DNA from 3 places in the Brevibacillus sp. IT-7CA2 genome. Region 3 is predicted to be linked to each of the others. Evidence: predicted binding sites of a transcription regulator. Region 3 holds the regulator's gene; each other region holds the start of a gene.
The links. The regulator LexA, encoded in region 3, represses DNA repair genes until DNA is damaged. The targets are predictions, from matches to a motif close to CGAACATATGTTCG.
Positions count from the first base shown of each region.

Region 1: ACM6JA_RS06660 (YolD-like family protein) is a predicted target of LexA. The motif match lies at 3,441-3,454, and genes of this name have one in related genera.
Region 2: ACM6JA_RS08955 (DNA polymerase IV) is a predicted target of LexA. The motif match lies at 2,557-2,570, and genes of this name have one in related genera.

Region 1 covers NZ_CATKQT010000011.1:24,531-29,718, forward strand. Annotated here, with positions in the region: gene ACM6JA_RS06630 (DUF952 domain-containing protein) at 1-39, opposite strand, end outside; gene ACM6JA_RS06635 (hypothetical protein) at 59-304, opposite strand; gene ACM6JA_RS06640 (glycerophosphodiester phosphodiesterase family protein) at 470-1,477, shown strand; gene ACM6JA_RS06645 (hypothetical protein) at 1,550-1,735, shown strand; gene ACM6JA_RS06650 (GNAT family N-acetyltransferase) at 1,926-2,480, opposite strand; gene ACM6JA_RS06655 (hypothetical protein) at 2,656-2,889, shown strand; gene ACM6JA_RS06660 (YolD-like family protein) at 3,106-3,354, opposite strand; gene ACM6JA_RS06665 (bile acid:sodium symporter family protein) at 3,664-4,638, opposite strand; gene ACM6JA_RS06670 (hypothetical protein) at 4,817-5,053, shown strand.
Region 2 covers NZ_CATKQT010000011.1:513,881-519,068, reverse strand. Annotated here, with positions in the region: gene ACM6JA_RS08975 (hypothetical protein) at 1-598, shown strand, start outside; gene ACM6JA_RS08970 (GNAT family N-acetyltransferase) at 595-1,107, opposite strand; gene ACM6JA_RS08965 (VOC family protein) at 1,101-1,463, opposite strand; gene ACM6JA_RS08960 (AraC family transcriptional regulator) at 1,585-2,454, shown strand; gene ACM6JA_RS08955 (DNA polymerase IV) at 2,626-3,867, shown strand; gene ACM6JA_RS08950 (hypothetical protein) at 3,864-4,235, shown strand; gene ACM6JA_RS08945 (YolD-like family protein) at 4,232-4,582, shown strand; gene ACM6JA_RS08940 (hypothetical protein) at 4,864-5,145, shown strand.
Region 3 covers NZ_CATKQT010000011.1:230,387-235,574, forward strand. Annotated here, with positions in the region: gene ACM6JA_RS07450 (HelD family protein) at 1-148, opposite strand, end outside; gene crcB (fluoride efflux transporter CrcB) at 187-552, opposite strand; gene ACM6JA_RS07460 (DUF896 domain-containing protein) at 649-846, opposite strand; gene ACM6JA_RS07465 (LysM peptidoglycan-binding domain-containing protein) at 923-1,261, opposite strand; gene lexA (transcriptional repressor LexA) at 1,424-2,047, shown strand; gene ACM6JA_RS07475 (DUF456 domain-containing protein) at 2,098-2,583, opposite strand; gene ACM6JA_RS07480 (DUF4269 domain-containing protein) at 2,692-3,267, shown strand; gene ACM6JA_RS07485 (SOS response-associated peptidase) at 3,264-3,953, opposite strand; gene ACM6JA_RS07490 (GNAT family N-acetyltransferase) at 4,039-4,929, opposite strand.

The DNA.
Region 1 (5,188 bases), 210 kb from region 3:
TGTTTTTGGTACCATGCAGTAAATGATAGAGTCTCGCATATTTCTCCTCCGAATTCGATTATTTTTTTGGCATTGCTTTGTTCAGGTGACGCATAGCTTTATCATAGAACATCTGGTCCACTCGCCCCTGATCGTATCGCCATTGAATGAAGTTACGCAGAGAGTGCAAATCCACCCAGGCATCCTTCGCTTGCGGATTGTGTTCAGGTACCTCTCCCGTTATTTCACCCTCGTAGACAAGCTTCGCCATCTCCGTTGGGTGCATACCGATCTGATAAGCGATTTGGTGTAAAGCTATTTTCATGGAACCTCCCCTTGCTCTTCATGGGATACATCTTATCTTCCGTCTATTGTGCCAGTCTTTTCGAATGATGCCAAGCCCCAAGCCCTACTCCCAAAGGATGTACCTTCCTCTCTTGCGTTTTGCTACAATGAACAGAGTATTTGAAGGAAGGGGCGGTATCCCATCATGTCAAAACAACGAGATCAACCACGAAAGAAATGGTTCCAGCGAAAACGTATCTGGATTCCCCTTCTTTTCATCGCTTTCCTGTTCCTGTGTAACAGCTCTTATCTTGCAAAAGAGCCAGAAGGCGAGCCTTTTTTGCTTGCTCATCGCGGGATGGCACAAACCTTTCATATGGAGAACATCACCAATGAAACGTGTACGGCGGAGCGGATTTATCCACCGGAGCATCCGTACCTAGAAAATACGATTCCGTCCATGCAGGCGGCTTTTGATGCAGGCGCGGACGTTGTCGAGCTCGATGTACAATGGACGAAAGACAATCGATTTGCCGTGTTTCATGACTGGACACTCGACTGTCGGACAAATGGTACCGGAGTCACGAGAGATTATACCTTGGCCGAATTACAACAGCTCGACATTGGCTACCATTATACAGCGGACGAAGGGAAAACCTTCCCCTTCCGTGGAAAAGGGACTGGCATGATGCCCTCTCTCGATGATGTGCTACAAACATTCCCTGATCGCTCGCTGCTTATCCATATCAAAAGCAATGACCCACTCGAAGGGAAAGCGTTAGCGGATGTATTGGCAGCATTGCCTGCCGAACGACTGGCACAGCTCTCTGTTTATGGCGGTGACAAGCCGATCGAGACATTGAAACAGCAAATGCCAGAGCTGCGTGTCATGTCCAAAGCATCACTAAAAAGCTGTCTCATTCCGTACATGGCAGTAGGGTGGTCCGGATATGTGCCCGATGCCTGTTCACAGTCTCAGCTACATATCCCCGATCAGATTGCCCCATGGCTCTGGGGTTGGCCGAATCGTTTCATGGCAAGAATGGAAGCAAAAGACACCCGCGTGATCCTAGTCGCAGGGAGTGGAGATGTGTCGCAAGGCTTTGATGTTCCGACTGATTTAAAAAGAGTGCCAGCAAGCTTTACAGGAGGAATATGGACGAACCGGATTGATCTGATCGGTCCTGCCTTTCACGAAAACGTAGAAAAATAATGAAACGATTCCCCAACATATTCGTATATACTTATACGGAATAGACTTCCAACCTAATTAGGAGTGATTGATATGCTCAAGAAGCTTTTGAAAAATTTACTCGGTAATCACTCATCTTCGCACAAACACCGGAAATACAGCAGCAGCGATTACAAGCATCGTAGAAAATACAGCTCTAGCAACCGGTACGGACATTCCCATTACGGCAGCTCTCATTATAAAAGAAAGCGCTCCAGCCGTAGCTTCTTCAGCAGTTAAACAACTGTTTAACAGATGATCAGACAACAAAACTCTGCTATCACTAGCGGAGTTTTTTCATTTAACGAGACATGATTTCTACGAAACGATCCAGTGGCAATGCATGTACGGTTCTTTTTTTCTGGCCGACCCGCACTCCTTTTACATCCGTAATCGCATTTTACGTACCCGGGATACCTCTCCCGATAAGCTACTCTCCTGTCATTTTGAATCTTCCCATAATAATTGTGCTGTAGTAATTTCCATCGGAAAGAACTTTGTCGTTTTTGAGCACCCCTTCGATTTCAAAGCCAAGCCGTTTGTACAGCTCAATTGCCTTCTCATTCGTTTCTATTACATTCAACGTCATTTTGGTAATGTGGTTGGCGTCTGCCCAGGCAATCGATTCTTGCAAGAGATTTTTCCCAATGCCGTGACCCCAGAACTCTTGCAAGACGCATACACCAAACTCTACTTTGTGCGCAAATCTGTTTAAGTAAACACCTGCACATCTGGAAAACCCGACAATCCGATCCTGTACAACAGCAACTAAAAACAAGTTTCTTGGACTTTCTGCATCCGTATGGATGATGTGTTCGAATCCTTGCACATCGATGAAAGCCTCTCCTCTTTCTCTGTCCAAATTTTCAGTCTCTCCATCGATTTGCAGTCGCAGTTCTGACAACTGTTGTGCATCTGTTTCCATTGCAGAGCGAATCGTGTAGGATAACCCGTTCACAGAAAGTAGTTGTTGGCTGATTATCATCATTTTTCTCCTATTGGTAAAATTTTGGTCTTTTATTCTATCATAGGTAGAAGTTTTTGGGAATATTCTCTCTTCATAAGAAAAGAGGGAACAAGTTTGTTTACATAATATTTATTATGTTCATTTATACGGCAAACTGTGGATATGCTACAATATGGGAAAGGAGCGTGCTCGCATGAATTTTTCCAAATCATTTTATTATACGGTCGACCATTCCAAGGTAGAGGAATATAAGAAGATGCTCGATCTAATGAAAATCCCCTACATCGTGGAAGCTCCGATCGTCTTGCTGAATCAAGGAGCGAATGAATACACCTTCGTTTTTCCTAACATGTCAGGTCGTCTTTATGGAATGGTGAGCAAGTTATTTCAAACGGATGGGAAGCCATATCCGAAGAATGGAACATAGGCAAAAAAAAGGACCCAATGATTGGGTCAAAATAGGAAGTGGAGAGAATGCATGCTATGTAATATATTCTAACATAACAAAACTAAAATACAATCAACTTTTCGAATTTTCTGCGTCTTTACGTTAGGTTTTATGACATATACACTTCCTTCTTTGTGCAAAAAAGTAAAGAAGCCTTACGACGAGTCGACTTCACGTAAGGTTTCTATACACACACTATGCATGAACATTGATAATTTTCTCCATCTCGATCCATTGACTACCCGTTTGGTTTGCTAATTGAACACGTCTCGCCTTCGGGTCTACCCATTTGACCACACCCCACATGCTACACGTATTCCCCCGCTCCCCCTCAAAGGACACACACCAGCTCACATTCAAGGGATAATTCTCTCTTGCCGAATCTCGCAGCATGTACATAAATGCCTCTCTTTCTTCGTTCGTTACTTCAAAATTGCCGTTCACCACGCTTTTCCACCCGCCTAATTACGAACATTTGATATCCAGATACTCATCATGTGTGGGAAATTGTAATTACATTATAGTGATTACGAACATAAGTTCGCAACCCTTTTTTCAATTTCTTCATTTGAACCGCATGAAAAGTCTCCCCATTTGTTCTGCCAAGTCTTGATGCGGAATTGAGCGTTCGCATTGTCAATTGGACCAAAGGAATTGTTTTGGGTCGAGGGCGCCAAATTCACAGCGTTCTTTGGTAAGAATCTGTAAGAAAAAAGCCGTTTTCCCATTGGTTTTGGAAAACGGCTCTTGCTTTTATCTTGATAGTTCCTGTGGTTGATGCTGCGGTCTTTTCTCGACCAGCTCCAAAAACTTTCCGAAGGTAGAAGCGAGTATTTGCTGAAAAAGCATACCGAGAACAACGGGAAGTGCAACAGGCGCAGGAAAGTACGTGATCGCCATAACTGCCCCTGCACTAATGTTTCGCATCCCACTGTTGAAGGTTAACGTGACAATAATATCACGCTCCCATCCGAATAGCCGCGCTATCCCCCACCCCATTACATAACCCAAAATGGCTACAACCAGTACGAGGACCGCCATTCCCACCAGCTTAGCGTCCATCATATGAAAGTAAGAAGAGACCATCGAGCTGTTGATCGCGACGACAACCCCCATTCCCATCTTAGAAAATGGCGCTAATTTTGGTGCCAGCGTTTTTTTGACGTCCCCTTTTGATAAATGATTGAGCAGCATACCGACAAGAGACGGCAACACAATCATATAAAACAAACCCTTCATCAGTTCAGCTAAATCCATCTCGACTTTTGCCCCTAAAAACAAGGACATCCCCAGCGGAACAATCAATGGGGAGAGCATCGTATCCAACAAAATAATGGATAGTGTCAGTGCGATGTTCCCGAAATAAATCGATGACCACAAAAAGCTCGTGATCCCTGTGGGAATTAAGGCCGCCAACAAAAAGCCCGTGATGACATGGATATCATCTGGATAAAATAACCGTGCCATTGACCAAGCAACAAGCGGCATAAGCGCATGAAGAATCAACAAGTTGACGATTAAAGGAAGCGGTCTGGTCAGTACCTTTGCAAATTCTTTAAATCCTGAACCCAGACTGCCGGCAAATGTCATGAAGGCAAACACCCAAGGAGACAAAAAAGCAAACGGTTGTAAATGTGTCCCGGCTATTACGCCAATGGCAACACTACTCGGCGTTAGTATGGGCATGATTTTCTCAAGCGATCGATTCAGTTTGGCTAACCCGTTCATCTGATACACCTCAAGTCTCGTCCTTTGATGCTATTGATGTGAGGTATGTTATCATGAACAGATTATTGTTACAAGACCAAAGTTCATTATTAGATTGCATACGCATCATTTATTCGCAATTTCACCTTGCATACTTTCGAGCATGGGAGTAAAGCCTATGACGGAAAGGAGGTATTTTATGAACGGAATGGATTGGGTAGAATTTATCCGAAAAACCGAAGATAAGATGTATCACCTCCATCGAGCGATAGATGGAATCTGTAATGATCCCGACTATAAAGAATCCGTTACGACCTTAACGGAAGTGGTCAGAGATTATCAAGTTCTTGTGGAAAAAGCAAAGGGAGAATTACGCGGCATCGACTTCCATCGGGATCGAGAACGCGCGCATTATTACGATCATGATCACCACTAGCCATATAGACTCCCAGTCAGGGAGTTCTTCTCTATCGTGAAATCACAGAATAATCACTACATTTTGATCGTTCTACCAAAATAGACAGCAAAAACCTCACTCTACCCATGTAGTGTGTGAGGTTTGGGAAACAGG
Region 2 (5,188 bases), 280 kb from region 3:
TGTATTGATGGCAGTAGGAAAAACCGAACAGAAAAAGGATCTCGATCTGGTCGTGTATGATTTGGCGACTGGAAAAGAACGGCGCCTCCCAGGTGTAATTAAAGGATGGGTCCCAACAGATGAGATGAATGGGCAAGTCCAGCCCGTCAGTTTTATGGATGATGGACGTTACGCAACGTTTGAAATGAGAACAGAGGAAGATAGCTTTGAAGAGCTTCGTCAACGCTACGATTGGCAGTCAGGCAAGGTAATCAGCTGGAATCCACCCGTACCCAAAGAAGCTTGGTCTGGCTATATCCAGTCGACAGATGGCGCCTATCAAATGTATTGGAATGCAGGGGTGTTTAAGGGCGACGTCAAACTGATGGAAATGAAGCCAGAAGCGATATGGATTCCAGGCACTCACCATTTGGTTTATATCGATTGGGAAAAAGCTGAACAAGGAGCGGAGTCCGTGTCGTCGCTCTTCCTGTTCGATGCCGATCGTAAGCAACAATCTGTGCTGGTGAAAGGACTACCAGCAAGTGTATCGATTTTGGGAGCTAGCAACGATGGCAAATGGCTGTACGTCACGACTCCGGACGCATTTGCCCCCTAGGCGTCATATTCCGTTGCCAGCATCGATAAAATGATCAAGGATTCGTAAGTATCGCCTGATTTCAGGCAATCGCGCAAGGTGCCCTCTATGTGAAACCCTTCGGACAAGTAAAGGCTGCGGGCGCGGTCGTTCGTTTCTTTTACATCCAGCCATAGTCGATGGGCTTTTTGCTCGATGAATGCCCAATGCTTGATTTGACGCAGGATGTTGCGACCGTAGCCTTCCCCCTTCACTGCGATTGTAATACGCATAAGCTCAATACATTGATGAGGATTGGTCAGCCCGGCGATGATAACGTAGCCGACGGGGTGGCCTGTTTCTTTTTTTTCGGCAATCATATGGAGGATGTCCGGGTCGCCAAGAGCGTTGTGGTGCCGATGTTCGCTCCACGGAATAATGAACGGGGTATTTTCTGGTGCATTTTCTACTTCGCATACGAATGGCATGTCTGCCGGTGTAGTGCGGCGCAAGTGGATGGTCATGCCTGTATCTCCTCTTCCGTTTAACATTGGCTTACCATGATCAGATTGCCGTCGGGATCGCGGAAGTTGAACCAGTGGCCATGCTGGATAGGAACAACGACTTCAACTCCGCTCTCCTTGAGAAAGGCATAAGAGGCTTCAATATCCTGTGTGTTGAAATGAAATAAGGGGGCATCATCTGTGATGCGCTTCGGAAAGATTTTGCTGTCCAGAACGAGCGTCAGTCCGCTTTGCAAGGGAATGCAATATATATGTCCGAACATAATCTCACCGTCTGCGGGAATGCCCAATAGGCGGCAGTACCAGTCGCGTGCGTGCTCGATGTCGCTGACGGCTACAAAAATAGCTCCGATTTGGGGGAGCAGGGGGGAAGTGGTTGTCATTGTGATAAAGCTCCTTTCAATTGGTGTTTTTCACAAGGTAGACCCGTCATAATCGTGCACCAAATGTCGGATCGCCCGATTTTGCATCTGTTATTCTGAGGGGGAAAGAGAGGTCATTACCATGGATTTGCTTGCAAAGCTGAATGAGGCTCTGGACTATATCGAAGACAATTTGACAAGCGAGATTGACTACAAAGAAATCGCTCGGGTGGCTTGCTGCTCCGAGTATCACTTCAAAAGGATGTTTTCTTTTCTCGCTGGTGTTCCGCTATCCGAGTACATCCGGCGTCGGCGCATTACGCTTGCAGCTTTTGAACTTGCGGACAGCAACGAGCGAGTCATTGACATTGCGATCAAATACGGATACGGATCGGCTGATTCCTTTTCCAGAGCTTTTCAGAATGTGCATGGATTCATTCCGACAGAAGCCAGACACATCGGCCATTCCTTGAAGGTTTATCCGCGAATGACCTTTCATCTATCCATTAAAGGAGGCAGTGCCATGAACTACCGCATGGAAGAAAAAGAAGCATTTCGCATTGTGGGTCTGAAAAAAAGAGTCCCGTTGATTTATCGTGGAGTCAATCCAGAGATTGCGGCCATGTGGGCTTCATTAGAGATGGAGACGATTCAGCAACTGAAGTCTCTATCCGATGTCAAGCCACTTGGACTGCTCAGTGCGTCCACGAATTTTTCAGAAGGTCGGCTGGAATATGGCGAGCTCGATCACTATATCGGCGTAGCCACTACAAAAGCTTGTCCAGACTATCTGGCGGTACTCGAAGTTCCTGCTTCCACCTGGGCGGTATTCGAAGCAGTGGGTCCTTTTCCTGATACGCTGCAAGATGTCTGGGCCCGGATTTATTCGGAATGGTTTTTATCCTCCGGCTATGAACAGGCTGAGGGTCCAGAGATTTTGTGGAACGAAAATAAAGAGATTTCATCACCGACCTTTCGAAGCGAAATTTGGATTCCTGTCGTGAAAAAGTAACCCCTTATTGGATTCGCTCTCGCCTGCGGAACACCTACCGGCGTGTGCTTATCCGGTGGGAAATAATTACCAACTTTTTTTTGCGCGAGACAGGCATAAAAACGAACGTTTGTTTGCTATAATAAGAACAAAGCAAAACAAGAACATAAGTTCTTATTAGGGGATGATCGTGTGTCCAATGCGAACAAGCGGATCGTGTTTTTGATCGACATGCAGAGCTTTTATGCCAGTATCGAGAAAGGGGCCAATCCAGAGCTGCGAAACAAGCCGATTGTCGTCGCAGGTGATCCAGAGCGGCGCAGCGGAGTTGTGCTGGCAGCGTGTCCGATTGCCAAGTCATACGGAGTGGTCGCGGCTGAAGCGCTATGGCAGGCGCAGCAAAAGTGTCGCCAGCTCGTCGTTGTTCGTCCGCGCATGGAGATGTACATTCGCATCTCCATGCAAATCACTCGCATATTCGAGGCATTTACAGACAAGGTGGAGCCGTACTCGATCGATGAGCAGTTTCTCGACGTGACGGGCAGCGTCCATCTGTTTGGTGATCCGCTACAGATGGCTGCGCAGATTCGGCAGCGCGTCTGGATGGAGACGGGAATCAACTGTCGGGTAGGCATCGGAGAGAACAAGGTACTGGCCAAAATGGCCTGCGACAATTTCGCCAAGAAACGGGAAGAAGGCGTTTTTTGGCTCAAGCGGGAAACGTTAGCGGATACGCTCTGGAAGCTTCCGATTGAAAAGCTGTTCGGGGTAGGCTCACGCATGAAGCGTCATTTTCATCGAATGGGCGTCTATCAGATCGGGCAGCTTGCAGATATGAGGCCAGCCATCCTCACCCGACATTGGGGAGTGAACGGGGAAGTGCTGTGGCGCACGGCTCACGGAATCGACGATTCACCTGTGGCTTTGGATTCCTATGATTCACAAAAAGGAATCGGTCATCACATGACGTTGCCTCGGGATTACCATACAGCAGCAGAAATCAAGGTTATATTATTGGAGCTATGCGAAGAAGTATGCCGTCGGGCGCGGAAAAAGGAGCTGATGGGCTCTGTTCTGTCTGTGGGCTGTCGTGGAGCCGATTTGGCTGCTGGAACGGGCTTTGGGCGGCAGATGAAGCTCACGGACCAGACGAACGATGCCATGACTCTGTACGAAGCAGCCTGCTTTCTGTTTGACCGTCACTGGCAGGAAACGCCCGTCCGCAGTATCGGGGTCAATCTGGGGCAGCTTGTCCCTGACAACGTGGTGCAACTCAATCTGTTCACGGACAATCACAAGCGGCGTTCGTTGGCACAAGCCATGGATGATATCCGGAGCCGATACGGTCAGGACGCCATCCTGCGCGCCACCTCTGCCTTGGAAGCGGGACAGGCGAAAGAGCGTGCACGTAAGATCGGAGGACACTACAAGTGACGGAGCCGATGGTGTCAGACGAGCAGGAATTGATACGCCAGTATATTTTATTTGGCATTTTGTTTCGGGCAGTCATGGCCGATCTGGGGCAGATGCGGATTGTGCCGTTGAAGTTTTCTTATCAGATGATGTTCGATGAGCTCTCGCGGTGGGCGGAGCGGCAGCATCACCAGCTGCGTCGCATCTTGCGGCAGCGAGGGTGCACCGTGGTCAGCTCACGACGTCAGGGACATATGTATGTCGTCCACTATCGACAACGCGGGTACGTGCGAGAAGCGATCTATACGATTGAGGTATTGCGGGCAGAGTGTCAGGAGCTCGTCCATTTGTGGACCCGATATGAACAGCGAGGAGAGAACAAGCGATGAGGGAAAAACGCGTGTCCAAAAAGGAAAATGTATTCGTGGCCAGTCGGTTTGTGCTACCGGAGCATCGGGAAATGTATTTGCGCATCAAGGAAGAAGAGCGCCGCTATGTACCACCCGAGCTGGATCAGGAGCAGCTCAGCGCCTTGAGCGAGCTGGTATGGCAGGCGTTCCAGACAGAGAGCACCCTGGCACTGACCTATTATGACGGGCGAGAGCCGCGACGCCTGTCTGCCCACATTATCCATATTGATCAGGCGGCGAGACGCCTCAAGCTTCGGGCTGGCTCCGAGATTCACTGGGTTCCTTTTGCTCGACTGCTGCATGTGGAGCTGGCAGCGAGCTTCTAAAACGAGGAAATACAGGTACATGATGGGCAGGACATGAAAATTACTCAGGAAATCTGCAAAAATAGGCCTCTTTTTCAAAAGCAAGCGGCAAAAAACAGCGTGCCGCGTTGAAACGGTGTGTGCGAGGAAGATGTGAGATTCCTGAAACGAAAAGCGGTCAAAAACAACCGTTTTTCGTGTTTTTTTGGCTTACACGGATTTTGCCAGAAGGGAGGTTTCCCTGTATTGTTAGATTATCTTTTGAAGCATATATTTGACGGATAGAACAAAGGAGATTTTACATGCTAGCACAAGAAATGGGTGTCATATTCACCAAGCACGCCGATCAAATTACTTCCAAGCGTTGGGGAGAATTCATGCAACAATTGGAGGAAAAAGGCCTGTACGTGCTCATTGAGACAGACACGATCGGAAGAGTGATGAGTCCATTGGGCGGATTGATGCCCATGCCGTGTAAAAGTGAGACGCTCCATATTGTGACAGCTGATGAGCTGGAGCAGCGCGGCTTGCCGCTCGGACACCACATCGTAACGAAAGCGAAAGAAAAAGTAGTCCAACCATAATCGAAAAAACCAACGCAACCTTTCCTGTGGGAGCTAGCCTCCA
Region 3 (5,188 bases):
CCTTATTATAGTTAACGACCTGTTTCACATAGTCATCTGTTGCCTCGCGAATATCATTGCGAAGCTGCTCCATTTCTTCGTCGATCGCTGAAATTGTTTCATCCAGCTTTTTTTGTTCCCATTCATAATCACGATGCTGTGTACTCACATTCATTCCCCCTCACATGTATCGTGTCATTGGACGTATTAGGACCATTGCCTAGCCAACCATATTCCAGCCGCACAAGAAAGTAGTCCGACTCCCAAACTGAGAAGAGCGTACAAAGTGCCACGCAACAGGTGACCTTCTCCCCAAAAAGAGACCACTTCCAAGGAGAAGCTAGAGAACGTCGTAAATCCTCCCATGACCCCCGTTGCAAATAATAGATAGATTGTCGGAGATAAAATGCCACGTTCTTTCCCCAGCACGAACAAGATGCCGATGATCAAAGATCCACAAACATTGGCGATCCAAGTTCCCCACGGCCATCCCGGCTGATTCGCAAGCAAAGACAATAGGTAGCGCAAAAGTGAGCCAACTGCTCCTCCAACTGCCACAGCTATCCACGCCATCGCTCTCCCTCCCTGACTATCAAAGCGTTATGTATGTCACAGAAAAAGACACCCTAGCGTCAAGCGAGGATGTCTGTCGTATCAGTAATTGTTATCTTACTGTTTTGGCTTATTTTCTTCAAGGTCTTCCACATAACGGATGGAATCCAAATTTGCTCTCAATGAAAGCTTAACGGCGTCAATGTACTTTTGGCGCAATGCTTTTTGTTCGAGCTTTTCCTCTTCGGTCAAACCTTCTTCGCGAGATTTTTTGACCAATTCGTTAATGCGTTTAATTTCTGCGTCAGATACCACTGCTGGTTCCTCCCACTCTGTAGTAGTGCCGCTTCATTATACCACATTCGAATGATCCCGCAAGACAGCCGAACACTTACGGAGTATCAGGAAGGATGAGAGTCTGACCTGGGTAAATCCTGTTGCTCTCTAAACCGTTCGCATCCTTAATTTCTATTATATAGTCGCGAACATCCATATGCTGATCTGCATTGTATTGAACAGCTAACGACCATAGGCTATCTCCAGATTGTACGGTTACTTCTATACCTTGTGGCTCCTCCATTGGTGAAGAAGCAAACACTAGTTCGGTCAATAAGTAAAAAAAGAGAGTAAATGTAATAAGAAACAAGAGAGCTTGTCCTCTCGTGATACCAAAACGAACACGACGTTCTTCTTTTTTCTCGAAACGATTTCGTTCTGTCGATGAATTCATAATAATGGCCTCCTCGCAAACATACGTTCTAATCACTTGTAACCTCATGATAAATGAGAACATATGTTCATGTCAACAAAGAATCGAACTTATGTTTGTCGAACGCAAGCTCCCATGGTATAATATAGGAAAATATGTTCGAGAAATCAGGGGTGTCTTTCTATGTCAAAATTATCGAGTAGACAACAAGCCATCATCGAGTTCATACGAAAGGAAGTTCGTGATAAAGGATATCCTCCTTCTGTACGTGAAATTGGGGAGGCTGTTGGACTAGCTTCCAGCTCAACGGTACATGGGCATTTGGCACGCTTAGAGAAAAAAGGCCTCATTCGTCGAGATCCTACCAAACCTCGCGCCATCGAATTGCTATCAGATGAAGATCGTTTTCAAGACAATTTCGAAGACTCTGTCGTCCGTGTCCCAGTAATCGGAAAAGTAACCGCTGGACAACCGATCACTGCCATTGAGGATGTGGAAGAATACTTCCCGCTTCCAGACAATATCGTGACTTCTGACAAGGTCTATATGCTGCGCGTCTCCGGGAACAGTATGATTGATGCCGGGATTCTCGACGGAGATTACGTAATTGTTCGCCAACAGCACGTAGCGAACAATGGTGACATTGTCGTAGCCATGACAGAAGAAGACGAAGCGACCGTCAAAAGATTTTTCAAAGAAAAGAACCACTTCCGTCTCCAACCGGAAAATGCCACGATGGAACCGATCATTCTGGAGCATGTCACCATTCTCGGTAAAGTCATCGGTGTATATCGACTCATTCACTAGTTTCCACGTAAAAAAGGACAGCCTCGGCTGTCCTTTTCGTTTTCTGTATGTTATCTGGCGACAAAAAACCAGATGATCATTGTAACTTGCAATATGACTTTTACGACCGCACTGCCCAAAAATCCGATCAGTGAGCCTACGCCCGCTTTCACTGCTCGCTCCATCGACTGCTTCTGCACCATCAACTCTACCAGGACGACGAATACGAACGGCAAGATCAACATACCAAACGGTGGGAAAACGAAGATCCCGAGGATAATTCCGACCGCAGCAGCAATGGACGACCACTTGGACCCTCCGTACCTTTTTACGAAGTACATGTTCGTCAGCAAGTCAGCACCATAAAGCAGAATACTTAGAACGACCATTCCCCACCAAAAGGATGCGGGCAATCCCGCTCCCGGATCTGCAATGAAAAAGTGATAGAGCAAAAAGCCCGCCCACAGTAATATCGTATCAGGTAAAACGGGTAAAAAAATTCCTGCGATGCTTAGCAAGAACAATAACACAACCACTACCCACAAAAATATTTCCATCTACTACACTCCCTTCATCTAGGTATACGAGTGATTACCGATTTCGTTGCGTACTTATTCACTTTTGTCTAAACTATTTTAAAAGAAAGTAGACATGGAGGTAGTCTCTTGAGAAATTGGCATGATCTCTCTTACTTGGGCAGAGGAACGATGCGCCAAAAAGCGGCGTGGGAAGCGATTCAACAGACGCACATCATGGAGGTACTATCCGATTACCGTCCAGTGCTTGCCGGAACCATCCCATTAAACATTGACGTCAAGCAAAGCGATCTGGACATTATTTGCGAGAGTCATGATCTGGAACAGTTTGAGCAGGCTGTTCGTACAGCATTTGGCTGCTTGCCCAGATTTGAAGTGACACACCTAGATGTAAAAAGTACTCCCACGTGCGTTATTTCGTTTTTCACAGCTGACTTTTGGTTTGAAGTGTTTGCTCAACCGGTAGCTGTCGAAAAGCAAAACGCCTATCGTCATATGGACATCGAAGCACTACTGTTAGACATAGGAGGCTTGGATGCGTACCAACATATCAGAGCTCTGAAGCAAAGTGGCATCAAAACAGAGCCAGCATTTGCTCGATACTTTCATATTCCGGGTGATGATCCATACGAGGCTTTGTTGCATTTGGAGCCGTTAACCGAACAGGAATTACGAAAAAGAGTTCAGCTCCTACGAAAGGATTAATCCTCAAACAATGAGCTGATCCCTACTTCTTGAATACAGGAAGGATCATCATTTTTGGGGCTTCCCACTTTGATGGATACCGGATACACCATCATCTCGCTGGAATCATAGGGGGTAAACAGCGACTGGAGCTGCAACCGATCATACTTCTCCCGATCAAGCCATAAGTCCTCGTCATCTTTCTTTAAGATGACAGGCATTCGCTCATGTATATTCTCGATGAGCTCATTCGCCTTTGTCGTAACAATCGTGCAGGTATGTACTTTTTCTCCCTCTTGATTCGTCCACGTATCATACAGGCCAGCAAAAGCAAAGGGTTCCCCGGTATTCAACATGATCCGCATCGGTTGCTTCCCTGTGATGGCGTTCATCCACTCATAAAAGCTGTCAGCAGGAAGAATGCATCGCTTTCGGGCGAAAAGCTGTTTGAATGCGGGCTTTTCATTTAATGTCTCACAACGCGCATTGATCATTTTGTAGCTGCTCTTCTCATCGGCAGCCCACGACGGCACTAACCCCCATCTCAACTGACCCATACGTCGCTCGCCGCGATCAGCAATAATCGCTGGAATGAACTGACCCGGTGCAATATTGTACCGTGGCTTTGCATCAAATGGAATGACTTCGATTTGGAACCGTGCCTTCCATTTTTCCAAGTTCGTTACGAGAGTAAAACGGCCACACATGCTTTTCCCCTCACATCCTTCCATACTGGACGTCTGCTTTTTTCTTCTATTTTACTGTTTCACACGATGTGTCATTTCAAACCTTTTATGCGTGTGAAGTAAGGGGAAAACGAAAATGTTCTGTCTCCATTTTTAACGAGGGACGAACAAATAAGACATCATCCGTCGTTGTCATCCATGCAGATTGGATGTTTTCATTCTCACTATCCGGCATAAAGTGAAAATGAATGATCGTTGTCTCAGTCGTTACCAAATGAGAAATGACCGCTTCTAGATCAACTGGTTTTTTACTTACAAGATCAAATACATGCAGTTGGTCGTCTTCTCGTTCCAATAAGACAATCACATCCTCCTCTTCGACATAATAGATCGCATCCCGAAAAACGAGCAGCAAGTAAAACATCAACAGATGCTCGCTATCCTTGATACCTAGTCTCGATGAAGCGGGGATTCTTTTGGAAGCAAATTCCTTCATGACAATAAAATCAGCCTCATTATCAACATCTAGCTTGCGCAAGACTGATTTTTGTCCTACTTGCTTTTTCAAATCAGATGCCAATAAGCGAAAACTACTTTCCTGTACTCTCTCAAATCCGAACTTCGGATAAAAATCGAGCACGGTATCATTGGCATACAAATAAATAAAATCGTATTCCTTCTCACATGTTTCAAGAATATGGTTCATCAATTTCGCTGCCAATCCTTGGTTGCGATAGGCAGGATGCGTCATGACCGTTCCGATCTGAAGTGCCTTATAGTCTCTGCCATTAGATGTCACGATCATCTTACTGGTAGAAGCGTTAGCAATAACCTGATCCCCATCCAAATAGGAATAGCAGACATAGTTGTCATTCCAATAGCCTTTGTTATACCATTCTTTAAAATCGAGCTGAAAGATCTGCTTGGCGAGGTCATTAAAGCTCTCTTTGTATTTTTCGATATGCTTGTAGTCGCTAATCAATCGATATTCACCCATGTAAAAACCTCCCATTCTGTTGTTTGTGCTGTTTGTCATCATTCATTCCTTTTCAGCAATCCCTTCTTTCCAATAAAAAAGACCACAAGAAGAATTCTCTTCTCATGGTCAAATTTATCGTTGTGATGAAGATACCTATCCCGAACAAAATAGATATCATGCACAAACGTGAAATTTGTTTTGATGAGATATAATGCCTTCTAATCGCTTTTGAAAAAAGGTATAAAAAATAAACAAAGGGCATGCCCTTCATTTGACC